DNA from 3 places in the Streptomyces sp. NPDC055254 genome. Region 1 is predicted to be linked to each of the others. Evidence: riboswitches for the same ligand, from Rfam matches in the RefSeq annotation. Region 1 holds a riboswitch; each other region holds the start of a gene.
What was found. A riboswitch is a leader RNA that binds a small molecule or an ion and turns the genes downstream of it on or off. The one in region 1 is predicted to bind cyclic di-AMP.

Region 1 (3,265 bases):
GAGCTCCCCGAGACCGTCTGACCCTTCGGGTTCCGCGAAGCCGCATCCACCGGGACTCCGGGGGGTGCGGCTTCGCCGTTTCCGGCGCCGTCCGCTCCGCGCGGGTCCTAGGCACTCACTGCTCCTGCTACGGAATTCCGGCCGATCCTGCGCGCCGGAATCCGGCGGCCGCACATCGCCGGCGAATTCAATGCAGCCCTGAATTCACGCCGGTCCGTCATTACGGCCACGGCGCGCGTATATCCGTCCTTTGTATACGGCCACTGTTAATGCCGGCCGCTCGGCGTGTTTACGGCAGGTTGCGAAGTACTCACCGCGGCGCGCGGCCTCGGCCGGTGGGCCGCCACGGCCCGGTCGGCGTGCATCGCCGCCAGCGCGCGCGCCCGCTCGGCGTCCCCGCGCGCCACCGCGTCCACGATCGCGCCGTGCTCCGCCCAGGAGTCCACCGGCCGGACCGGGGCCTCCACCGCGTACATCCAGGCGACCTTGCGCCGCATCTGGGTGAGCAGCGCGATCAGGCCGGGGCTGCCCGAGGCCTGGGCGAGCGTCTCGTGGAACCAGCCCCCCAGGGAGCGCAGATCCTCCCCCTGGCCCCGCCCGGCCCGCTCCTGCCCCAGCCTGACCAGCCCCCGCAGCACCTTCAGGTGCGCCTCGGTGCGCCGGCGGGCGGCGCGGGCCGCCGCCAGGGGCTCCAGCAGCATCCGCAGTTCCAGGAGGTCGGCGGCCTCCTGCTCGGTCGGCTCGGCCACGCAGGCGCCGGCGTGCCGGCGGGTGGTCACGAACCCCTCGGACTCCAGGGTCCGCAGGGCCTCGCGGACCGGGACCCGCGAGACTCCGTACCGGCGCGCCAGGACCTCCTCGGTCAGCCTGCCGCCCGGTTCGAAGACCCCGGAGACGATGTCGTCGCGGATGGCTGTGCATACCGCGTGCGCAGGAATACGCAAAACCGGACCTCCCCCTATTTCCGACTGCCACCGCCATGGACATACTCGTGGGTGCTGCGACTCTATTGCAACACACGATAATTTCCGAGAGCGGCCGGAAATACGAAACATTTGCCCGCCGGTACGACGCGAAGGACCCCGGCTCGACGAGCCGGGGTCCTCGGTGAAGCGATGCCGTACGGGTCAGAGGCTGACGCCGTGCGAGCGCAGGTACGCGACCGGGTCGATGTCCGAGCCGTAGTCGGCGCCGCTGCGGGCCTCGAAGTGCAGGTGCGGGCCGCTGGAGTTGCCGGTGGAGCCCGACAGGCCGATCTGCTGCCCGGGGGTGACCTGCTGACCGACGGAGACGTTCAGCGAGTTCAGGTGCGCGTACTGGGTGTAGGTGCCGTCGTTGTGCTTGATGACGACGTTGTTGCCGTAGGCCCCGCCCCAACCGGCTTCGACGACGGTGCCGACGCCCACCGCGCGGACCTTGGAGCCCGAGGCGGCATGGAAGTCGATGCCGGTGTGGCTGCCGGAGGACCACATGGCCCCGCCGGCGTGGTACTGGGTGCTCACGTACGAGCCGTCGACCGGGGCGACGAAGGTGTTGAGGCGCTTGCGCTCCTCCTCGCGGGCCGCACGCTCGGCGGCCTCGCGCTCGGCCTTCGCCTTGGCCTCGGCGAGGCGCTTGGCCTCGGCGGCACGCTGCTTGGCGTCGGCCTCGGCCCGGGCCTTGGCGGCGGCGTGCTCGGCGGCACGCTGCTGGGACTCGGCCTGGTCCTCGATGTCGCCGGCGAGGTCCTCGGCGACGACGACGGCGCCCAGCGCGTTGTCCTGGAAGGAGTTTCCGTTGCCGCTGTCCGCCGCGAAGGCCGGACCGGCGAGGGAGCCGACCACACCGGTGGTGGCGAGGGCCGCGATGCCGGCGTACCCGGCGCTCTTGCGGCTCAGACGGCTGGAACCGCGGTGCTTGCCGGCGGCACGACTGCCAAACGCCATGAAGGGGTTGATCCTTTCCTTCCCTCTCGCCTACCGGGTTAGCTGACGGGTTCGGAGCAGGAAGGTCTCCTACGGGCCTCCTCTTGCGAGGCGGTCCGATTCACCCCAGGGACTGATGTGGGTCCCCGGCTCCCCAGGCTCGCGCCTGACGGGGACTCGGCGATCGCTGCCCGGTGCCGCGGATGCGGCGGATACGACTGACGGACAGCACGGGTGACGCTAGGCGGATCATCAGTCAATCGCCAAACAGAGACGCCATTTTGTTGCGTACGCCACACCCCATAAAAGCAACCTCGCGACTAAACGGACAAAAGGGGCCCCGGCAGACAAGCTGCCGGAACCCCTTTCCTCAAGCGTCAGTTGGAGACGACGCTCACCTCACCGATCCCGAGAGCCCGCACGGGCTCCTCGATCTGCGCCGCGTCGCCCACCAGGACGGTGACCAGCCGGTCCGCCGGGAAGGCGGCCACGACCGCCGACGTCGCCTCCACGGTGCCGGTCTCGGCGAGCTGTGCGTACAACCGCGCCTGGTAGTCGTCCGGCAGCTCCTGCTCGACCTGGTCGGCGAGGGTGCCGGCGACCGAGGACGCCGTCTCGAACTTCAGCGGGGCCACGCCCACCAAGTTCTGCACCGCCACGTCCCGTTCGGTGTCGGTCAGGCCGCCCTCTGCGAGGGTGCGCAGCACCTTCCAGAGGTCTGCCAGCGCCGGACCGGTGTTCGGGGTGTCCACCGAGCCGCTGATGGCGAGCATCGAGGCGCCCTTGCCGTCGGCCGTGGAGCGCAGAACCTGGCCGAAGGAGCGCACGCCGTAGGTGTATCCCTTCTCCTCGCGCAGCACCTTGTCCAGACGGGAGGTCAGGGTGCCGCCGAGGCAGTAGGTGCCGAGCACCTGGGCCGCCCAGACCCGGTCGTGCCGATCGGGTCCGATCCGGCCGATGAGCAGCTGCGTCTGGACCGCGCCGGGGCGGTCCACGATGACCACGCGGCCGGTGTCGTCGGCGGTCACCGGCGGTACGGGGACGGGCTCGGCGGTGTTGCCCGTCCAGGCGCCGAGGGTGTCCGCGAGGACGGCGTCCAGATCGATGCCGGTCAGGTCGCCGACGATCACCGCGGTGGCCGTGGCGGGGCGTACGTGGGCCTCGTAGAAGGCGCGTACGGCCGAGGCGTCGATACGGGCGACGGTCTCCTCGGTGCCCTGGCGCGGCCGGGACATCCGCAGGGACGCCGGGAAGAGCTCCTTGGAGAGCTGCATCGCGGCGCGGCGCTGGGGGTTGGCCAGCTCGTGCGGGATCTCGTCGAGGCGGTTGCGCACCAGGCGGTCGACCTCGGCGTCGTCGAA
Region 2 (3,265 bases), on a different contig from region 1:
TAGGTGCCCCCCGGTCCCGGGTCCCCCACACCCTCGGTGAAGCTGTCCCCGATCGCCGCGTACGAGCCGATGGTCTTGAGTGTCGTCGTCGTCGCTGCCACGAGAGCCCATCCTTCACTCTCGCGCACGACCTACGCCAACGTATTGAGGGGTTGACGGACCGTGATCTGTACCACCCGGGGACGAGGAATACGTGCGCGTGAGGCCGGGACCCCCCTCGGGTCCCGGCCTCACGCGTGTCGGTGCCGGACGGCGGGTGCCGTCAGATGGTCACACCCTTCGAGCGGAGGTAGCTCAGCGGGTTGATGTCCGAGCCGTAGGACGGGCCCGTGCGGATCTCGAAGTGCAGGTGCGGACCGGTCGAGTTGCCCGTGGAGCCGGAGAGGCCGATGCGCTGGCCGGCGGTGACGCTCTGGCCGGACGAGACGGACAGCGAGGACAGGTGGGCGTACTGGGAGTACTTGCCGTCCTCGTGCCGGATGACGACCTCGTTGCCGTACGAACCGCTCCAGCCGGCGGAGACCACGGTGCCCGCGCCGACGGCCTTGACGGTGGTGCCGGAGCTCGCCATGAAGTCGAGCCCGGTGTGGTAGCCGGAGGACCACATGGCACCCGCGACCCGGTACTGGGTGGAGACCCCGCCGCTGACGGGAGCCACGAAGCCGCCCGCGGCGACGGTGTTCGAGCCCGCCGCGGAACCGGTGGAGGTGCCGGCGCCCTGCGACTGCTGCTTCGGCTGCGACTGCGGCTTGCGGACGGGAGCCGCGGCGGGCTCGTCCTGCTCGGTCGCGGAACCCTTGCCGGCCGCCGGGGCCTTCTGGGAGGACTTCTCGGCGGGCGCCGGGGCCGGGGCGGCCTGCGTCGGGGCGGCCTTGCCCGCAGCGCCGAGCGTGAGCTTGAGGCCGGGATGGATCAGCGACGGGTCGGAGCCGACGGCCTCGCGGTTGTCGGCGTACAGCCGCTCCCAGCCGCCGGACAGCTGCCGCTCGGCCGCGATCTTGGAGAGGTAGTCGCCCGGCACGACCGTGTACACGGCCGGGGCGGCCTGCGCCGTCGCGGGCGCCGCCTGAAGCGACACCGGCGCCTGGGTCTGGAGCTGCGGCGCCGCGGCGGGGGCCACCGCGGGGACCGCGGCCGGCGCGCCGGCCGCCTGGGCGCCGGCGGCACCCATCAGCGGCAGCGCGAGGGCTGCGCCACCGGTACCGGCGGCGGCGAAACCGCGCGATATCGAGAGGGACTTGGGACGGCGGTGCTTACCCTTTGCAGGCATGGCGAATTCCTCTCCGTCGCCTACGAGGTGAGCTGTCGGGTTCGGACTGGAGATGTCCGGCCGTCCATGTGCGAGACATGTACGGCTTCACCCCGAGCTGTCCGGATACGGAGATCCGGAACAGCGGCTTACCTGGGTCCCCCGCTCCTGCCGCGCGCGATGAATAGTCGGGTGCGGTTTCCGGGAGGCGGCAGGATTAGGCGGTCCACCCGGATCGATCGCGAAGGTAATCGAGTCCGACCGCAGGTAACAAGCCATGAATTCCCGGACGGATTCACAGGGGTGAGGGATCGACGGAATTCCGGTCACCCTCTGTCCATTCCACCCCGCCAACAACCGCCCTGGCTGGGCCATTCGCCTTCCGCGATCAGGCACGCACGGTCACCGTATGATCTGGCTCACGGGGAGGCGCGCGATCTGGCCTCCGTCTACGGCAAGTTAGTGCCAAGTAGCCCAATTCGGACACGCCACGACGCAGTGGAGGAGTTCCCGTGACCCAGCAGATACCCCTGGCGCCGCCCGCACAGCCGCAGCCCGAGCCGGAGTTGTCCGGTGTGCGCAATTTCCGCGATGTGGGCGGGTTGCCGACCGTGGACGGGCGAAGGGTCAGGCCGGGACGACTGTTTCGAAGCGGACATCTGGCACATGCCACCGATACCGATGCAGAATTCCTCGCCTCGCTCGGCCTCCACACCGTCTTCGACTTCCGCAACAACGCCGACCACTCCCTGGAGGGCGCCGACATCGAGCTGCCCGGCGTACGGAACGTCAACATCCCGCTCTCGGACCCCGCGGACGGCCGGGAGTTCTGGAAGATGGTCCGCGAGGGCGACCTCGAACAGCTCCGCTCCGTCCTCGGCGACGGAAAGGCCGCGGCCCGGATGGCGAACTCCTACCGCCAGATGATCAGGCACCGCACCGCCGAGCACAGCCGGGTGGTGCACGCGCTCGCGGAGGACAGCGTCCCGGCCCTGATGCACTGCGCGGCGGGCAAGGACCGGGCTGGGCTGTCCATCGCCGTCACCCTCCTCGCGCTGGGCGTCGAACGCGACGCGATCGTCGCGGACTACCTGGAGTCGAACGCCCCGCACCGCCGCTACCGGATACGCCGGGGCGGCGGCGCCCCCGAGGACCGCTCCCCCGAGGTGATGGAGCTGCTCGCCCCGCTCTTCGACGCTCGCGCCGAGTACCTGAACGCCGCTTTCGAGACCATCGACGAGCAGTGGGGCTCAGTCGAGCGCTATCTGGCGGAGGGTCTCGGGCTGACGCCCGAGACCCTCGCGCGGCTCCGCGAGCGACTGCTGGCGTAGGGGCCCGCGGTCCCGGGCCCGGCCGGACGTCAGCGGTTGCCCACCGCCTGCTTCACCAGCGTCCGGCCGAAGTCCCACATCAGCCCCGAGCCGGCGTGCGCCTCGTCCATGACCGCCCGGAAGGCCCCGACGAACCGGTCGACGTCCTGGTCGTCGACGATCAGCGGCGGAATCAGTTTGATCACTTCCAGGTGGTCCCCGGAGACCTGCGTGAGGATCCGGTGCTTCTGCAGCAGGGGCACCACGACCATCTGCGCGAAGAGCCCCGTGCGGGCCGCCTGGAGCACGGTCCAGCGGCTGCGCAGCCCCAGGGAGGACGGCCGGCCGAACTCGATGCCGATCATCAGCCCGCGCCCGCGCACCTCGTGCAGCAGCTCGTACTCGTCGACCATCGCCGCGAGCCGCCCGCGCAGCAGGTCGCCCATCGCCCGGGCGTTGGCCACGACCTCCTCGTCCTCCATCACGGACAGGACCGCGAGCCCGGCCGCCATCGCCTGCGCGTTGGACCCGAAGCTCGCGGAGTGCACCAGCACCCGGTCCATGGACGAGTACACCTTCTTGAAGATCCAGTCCTTGCCCAGGGTCGCGCCGACCGGCACGTAGCCGCCGGACAGTGCCTTGGCGACGCAGACCAGGTCCGGCTCCACGCCCGGTTCGTTCTGGTACGCGTAGAAGTCACCGGTGC
Region 3 (3,265 bases), on a different contig from region 1:
CCTCGATACCGCGGGCCAGGCGCTCCGGGTTGGTGACGAAGAGGTCGTCGCCGACGATCTGGACCTTGGCGCCCAGGCGGTCGGTGAGGGTCTTCCAGCCGGCCCAGTCGTCCTCGTACAGCGGGTCCTCGATGGAGACCATCGGGTACGCGGAGACGAGCTCCTCGTAGTACTCGGTCATCTCGGCGGCCGAGCGGGACTGGCCCTCGAACTCGTACTTGCCGTCCTTGTAGAACTCGGACGCGGCGACGTCGAGCGCGAGCGCGATGTCCTTGCCCGGGGTGTAGCCGGCCTGCTTGATGGCCTCGACGATGAGGTCGAGCGCGGCGCGGTTGGACTCCAGGTTCGGGGCGAAGCCGCCCTCGTCGCCCAGGCCGGTGGAGAGGCCCTTGGTGTGCAGGACCTTCTTGAGGGTGTGGTAGACCTCGGCACCCCAGCGCAGCGCCTCGGAGAAGGACTCCGCGCCGATCGGGGCGATCATGAACTCCTGGATGTCCACGTTGGAGTCGGCGTGCGACCCGCCGTTGAGGATGTTCATCATCGGAACGGGCAGCAGGTGCGCGTTCGGGCCGCCGAGGTAGCGGAACAGCGGGAGGTCGGAGGCCTCGGACGCGGCGTGCGCGACGGCGAGGGACACGCCGAGGATGGCGTTGGCGCCGAGCGAGCCCTTGTTGTCGGTGGCGTCCAGGTCGAACATGGCCTGGTCGATCAGGCGCTGCTCGGTGGCGTCGTAGCCGACGAGCTCCGGGCCGATCTGCTCGATGACGGCGAGGACGGCCTTCTCGACACCCTTGCCGAAGTAACGGTTGGGGTCACCGTCACGGAGCTCGATGGCCTCGAATGCACCGGTGGAGGCGCCGGACGGGACTGCAGCACGGCCGGTGCTGCCATCGTCGAGGCCCACCTCGACCTCGACCGTGGGGTTGCCTCGGGAGTCCAGGATTTCCCGGGCTACGACGACGTCGATGGACGGCACGAGCATCTCCTTCTGGGATGTGACGCTGGGTGTGCGGTGGCGTGTCGGGCCGTGGGACGGCCCTGCCGCTTAGAGCCTAACCGGCTCCGGGCACTGGGCCCGCCGACCGCCCGGGTCCTGGGACGAAAAAGGGCCCGAATACCCGCTTTTTAGGACATAAGGCTCTGTTTTTCGGGGTCCTGACGGTGCGCATGCCACCGCCCGGCGCGTGAGGGGACGCGCGCCGGGCGGTGGGGACGGACCTGCCGTGTGCTCACGGCTGCGGCTGTTGCCGCGGTGTTCAGCTGAGCTTCAGCTTCTGACCCGGGAAGATCAGATCGGCGTCCGAGACGATGTCCTTGTTCAGCTCGAAGAGCTTCTCCCAGCCGCCCGTGACGCCGTTGACCTCGGCGATGGTGCCCAGCGTGTCGCCGGCCTTGACCTCGTACGAACCGTTGCCGGTCTTCGGGGCCGCGGCGGCGGGGCGCTCGGAGCGGGTGGTGGGGGCCTCGGCGCGCTTGGTCTCCTGCTTGGGCGCGGCCTTCTGCTCGACCTTCTTCGACTCGGTCTTCTTCGACTCGGCCTTCTTCGACTCGGCCTTCGGCTTGGCCGGGGTCTCGGTGGAGCCGCCCGCGGAGGAGGAGTTCGACAGGCCCTTGCCGCAGTGCGGCCAGGCGCCCTTGCCCTGGCCCTTGAGGACCTTCTCGGCGACGGCTATCTGCTGCGACTTGGAGGCCTGGTTGGCCTGCGCGGCGTACGCCTTGCCACCGAAGGCGGCCCAGGTGGAGGACGAGAACTGGAGGCCACCGTAGTAGCCGTTGCCCGTGTTGATGGCCCAGTTGCCACCGGACTCGCACTGCGCGACGCGGTCCCACTCGGAGGCGGTGGCGGCGGTGGCGGTGCCGGCGGCCATCAGGGGTGCGGCGACGGCGACACCGGCGACGCCGGCGAGCGTGACGATACGGGCGGCCTTGTTGGCGCGGCGGTGCTTGCCCTTGCCGGAAAGCAGCATGGAGTTCTCCTCACCGACGCCTGCGAGGTGAGCTGTCGGGTTCGGGCGGATGAGTTGCCCGGCCGTGCGATCGGGTCGCACGTCTTAACCCCCAGCCGGTGGCGTGACCGTCTCTCAACGGCCGCTCCCGGCACTTACCTTGGTTCCCCCGCTCCTGCCTTCGGCGCTTGACGCGACGACTGTTCCCTCCGTCCGCCGGCAGGATTCGGCGATGCGGTCGAAGGAGCCCGCGGTGGCGAGCGATTCAGAAGGTAGACAGGTCTCTCCCCGATGTTCAACGAGCGACATCGGGGAGAAACGGGCCTACTTGCGTCCTTCCCGAACGCGTTTGCGCAGGTGAGGACGGGGTTTGCGGAAGCCCCGGGGCCGGACACGCCAGTTGACCGGAAGAGACGCATGTCTCACTTACAGAAAGCCGACAATCAGCACGTACCGGGTGCCCGAAGTGCCCCTATTTCGCGCTTAGATCCAGATTCTGGCCGGGCTTGATGAGGTCCGCGTCCTCGCCGATGACCTGCTCGTTGGCCTCGTAGAGCGCGTTCCAGCCCCCCTTGAGGCCGTTGGCGTCCGCGATGGTGGCCAGGCTGTCGCCGGCCCTCACCGTGTACGTGGGGTCCGACGCGGCGCCCGTCGTGACGGGCGTCTCGACGGCGGGCGCGCCGCGGTGCTTGCCGAGGCCCGCCGCCGGACCCGCGAGCTGGGCCGTCGGCTCCGTCGGCTCCGTCGGGGCGGACGGGGAGGCCGGAGCGCTGGGGGAGGCCGGGGCGCTCGGGGAGCCCGGGGCGCTCGGGGCGCCGGGGGCGGCCGGCGCCGTCGGGTCGGTCGCGGGCGGGGTGACCGGCGGGGTGGTGGGCGCCGTCGGGTCCACCGGGGTCGCGCCCGGTCCACCCGGGAGCACCGGGGCGGTCGGGTCCGCGGGCTGCACCGGAGCCGTGGTCGGGTCGTCCGGCGCCGGCATGACGGGCAGTCCGAAGGAGGGCGCCAGCGGGCCTTCCGGGGCGGTCGGCGACGGGCTCTCGGCCGGGGCCGGGGTCGGCGCCCCGAAGTCCGTGGGGCGCGTACCGGTCCCGGTGGTCGGCACCGCGTCGTCCGGCCGGGACGGCGTGGGGCGCACCGGCTTGGCCTCGCCCGGCAGGCCGGGGTCGACCTCCGCCGCGGGGCCCTGCTGCACCAGTCCGGCCGAGGAGGCGCACAGCGACCACGCCTGCGGTCCCTGCGCGGCGAGCACCCGCTCGGCCACGGCGATCTGCTGGGACCGGCTCGCGAGGTCGGGCCGCTCGGCGAAGTCCAGCCCACCG

Region 2: another riboswitch for cyclic di-AMP. It lies ahead of ACWFQ8_RS05505 (LysM peptidoglycan-binding domain-containing M23 family metallopeptidase); the one in region 1 lies ahead of ACWFQ8_RS08215 (M23 family metallopeptidase).
Region 3: another riboswitch for cyclic di-AMP. It lies ahead of ACWFQ8_RS18995 (transglycosylase family protein); the one in region 1 lies ahead of ACWFQ8_RS08215 (M23 family metallopeptidase).

Annotation. Positions count from the first base shown of each region.
Region 1 covers NZ_JBSGQV010000005.1:289,652-292,916, forward strand. Annotated here, with positions in the region: gene ACWFQ8_RS08205 (HPr family phosphocarrier protein) at 1-21, shown strand, start outside; gene ACWFQ8_RS08210 (GntR family transcriptional regulator) at 267-944, opposite strand; gene ACWFQ8_RS08215 (M23 family metallopeptidase) at 1,128-1,925, opposite strand; cyclic di-AMP (ydaO/yuaA leader) riboswitch at 1,938-2,097, opposite strand; gene ACWFQ8_RS08220 (M16 family metallopeptidase) at 2,282-3,265, opposite strand, start outside.
Region 2 covers NZ_JBSGQV010000003.1:331,626-334,890, reverse strand. Annotated here, with positions in the region: gene ACWFQ8_RS05510 (SGNH/GDSL hydrolase family protein) at 1-101, opposite strand, end outside; gene ACWFQ8_RS05505 (LysM peptidoglycan-binding domain-containing M23 family metallopeptidase) at 263-1,270, opposite strand; cyclic di-AMP (ydaO/yuaA leader) riboswitch at 1,273-1,450, opposite strand; gene ACWFQ8_RS05500 (tyrosine-protein phosphatase) at 1,762-2,580, shown strand; gene ACWFQ8_RS05495 (aspartate aminotransferase family protein) at 2,610-3,265, opposite strand, start outside.
Region 3 covers NZ_JBSGQV010000018.1:53,632-56,896, reverse strand. Annotated here, with positions in the region: gene eno (phosphopyruvate hydratase) at 1-982, opposite strand, end outside; gene ACWFQ8_RS18995 (transglycosylase family protein) at 1,257-1,967, opposite strand; cyclic di-AMP (ydaO/yuaA leader) riboswitch at 1,970-2,143, opposite strand; gene ACWFQ8_RS18990 (transglycosylase family protein) at 2,419-3,265, opposite strand, start outside.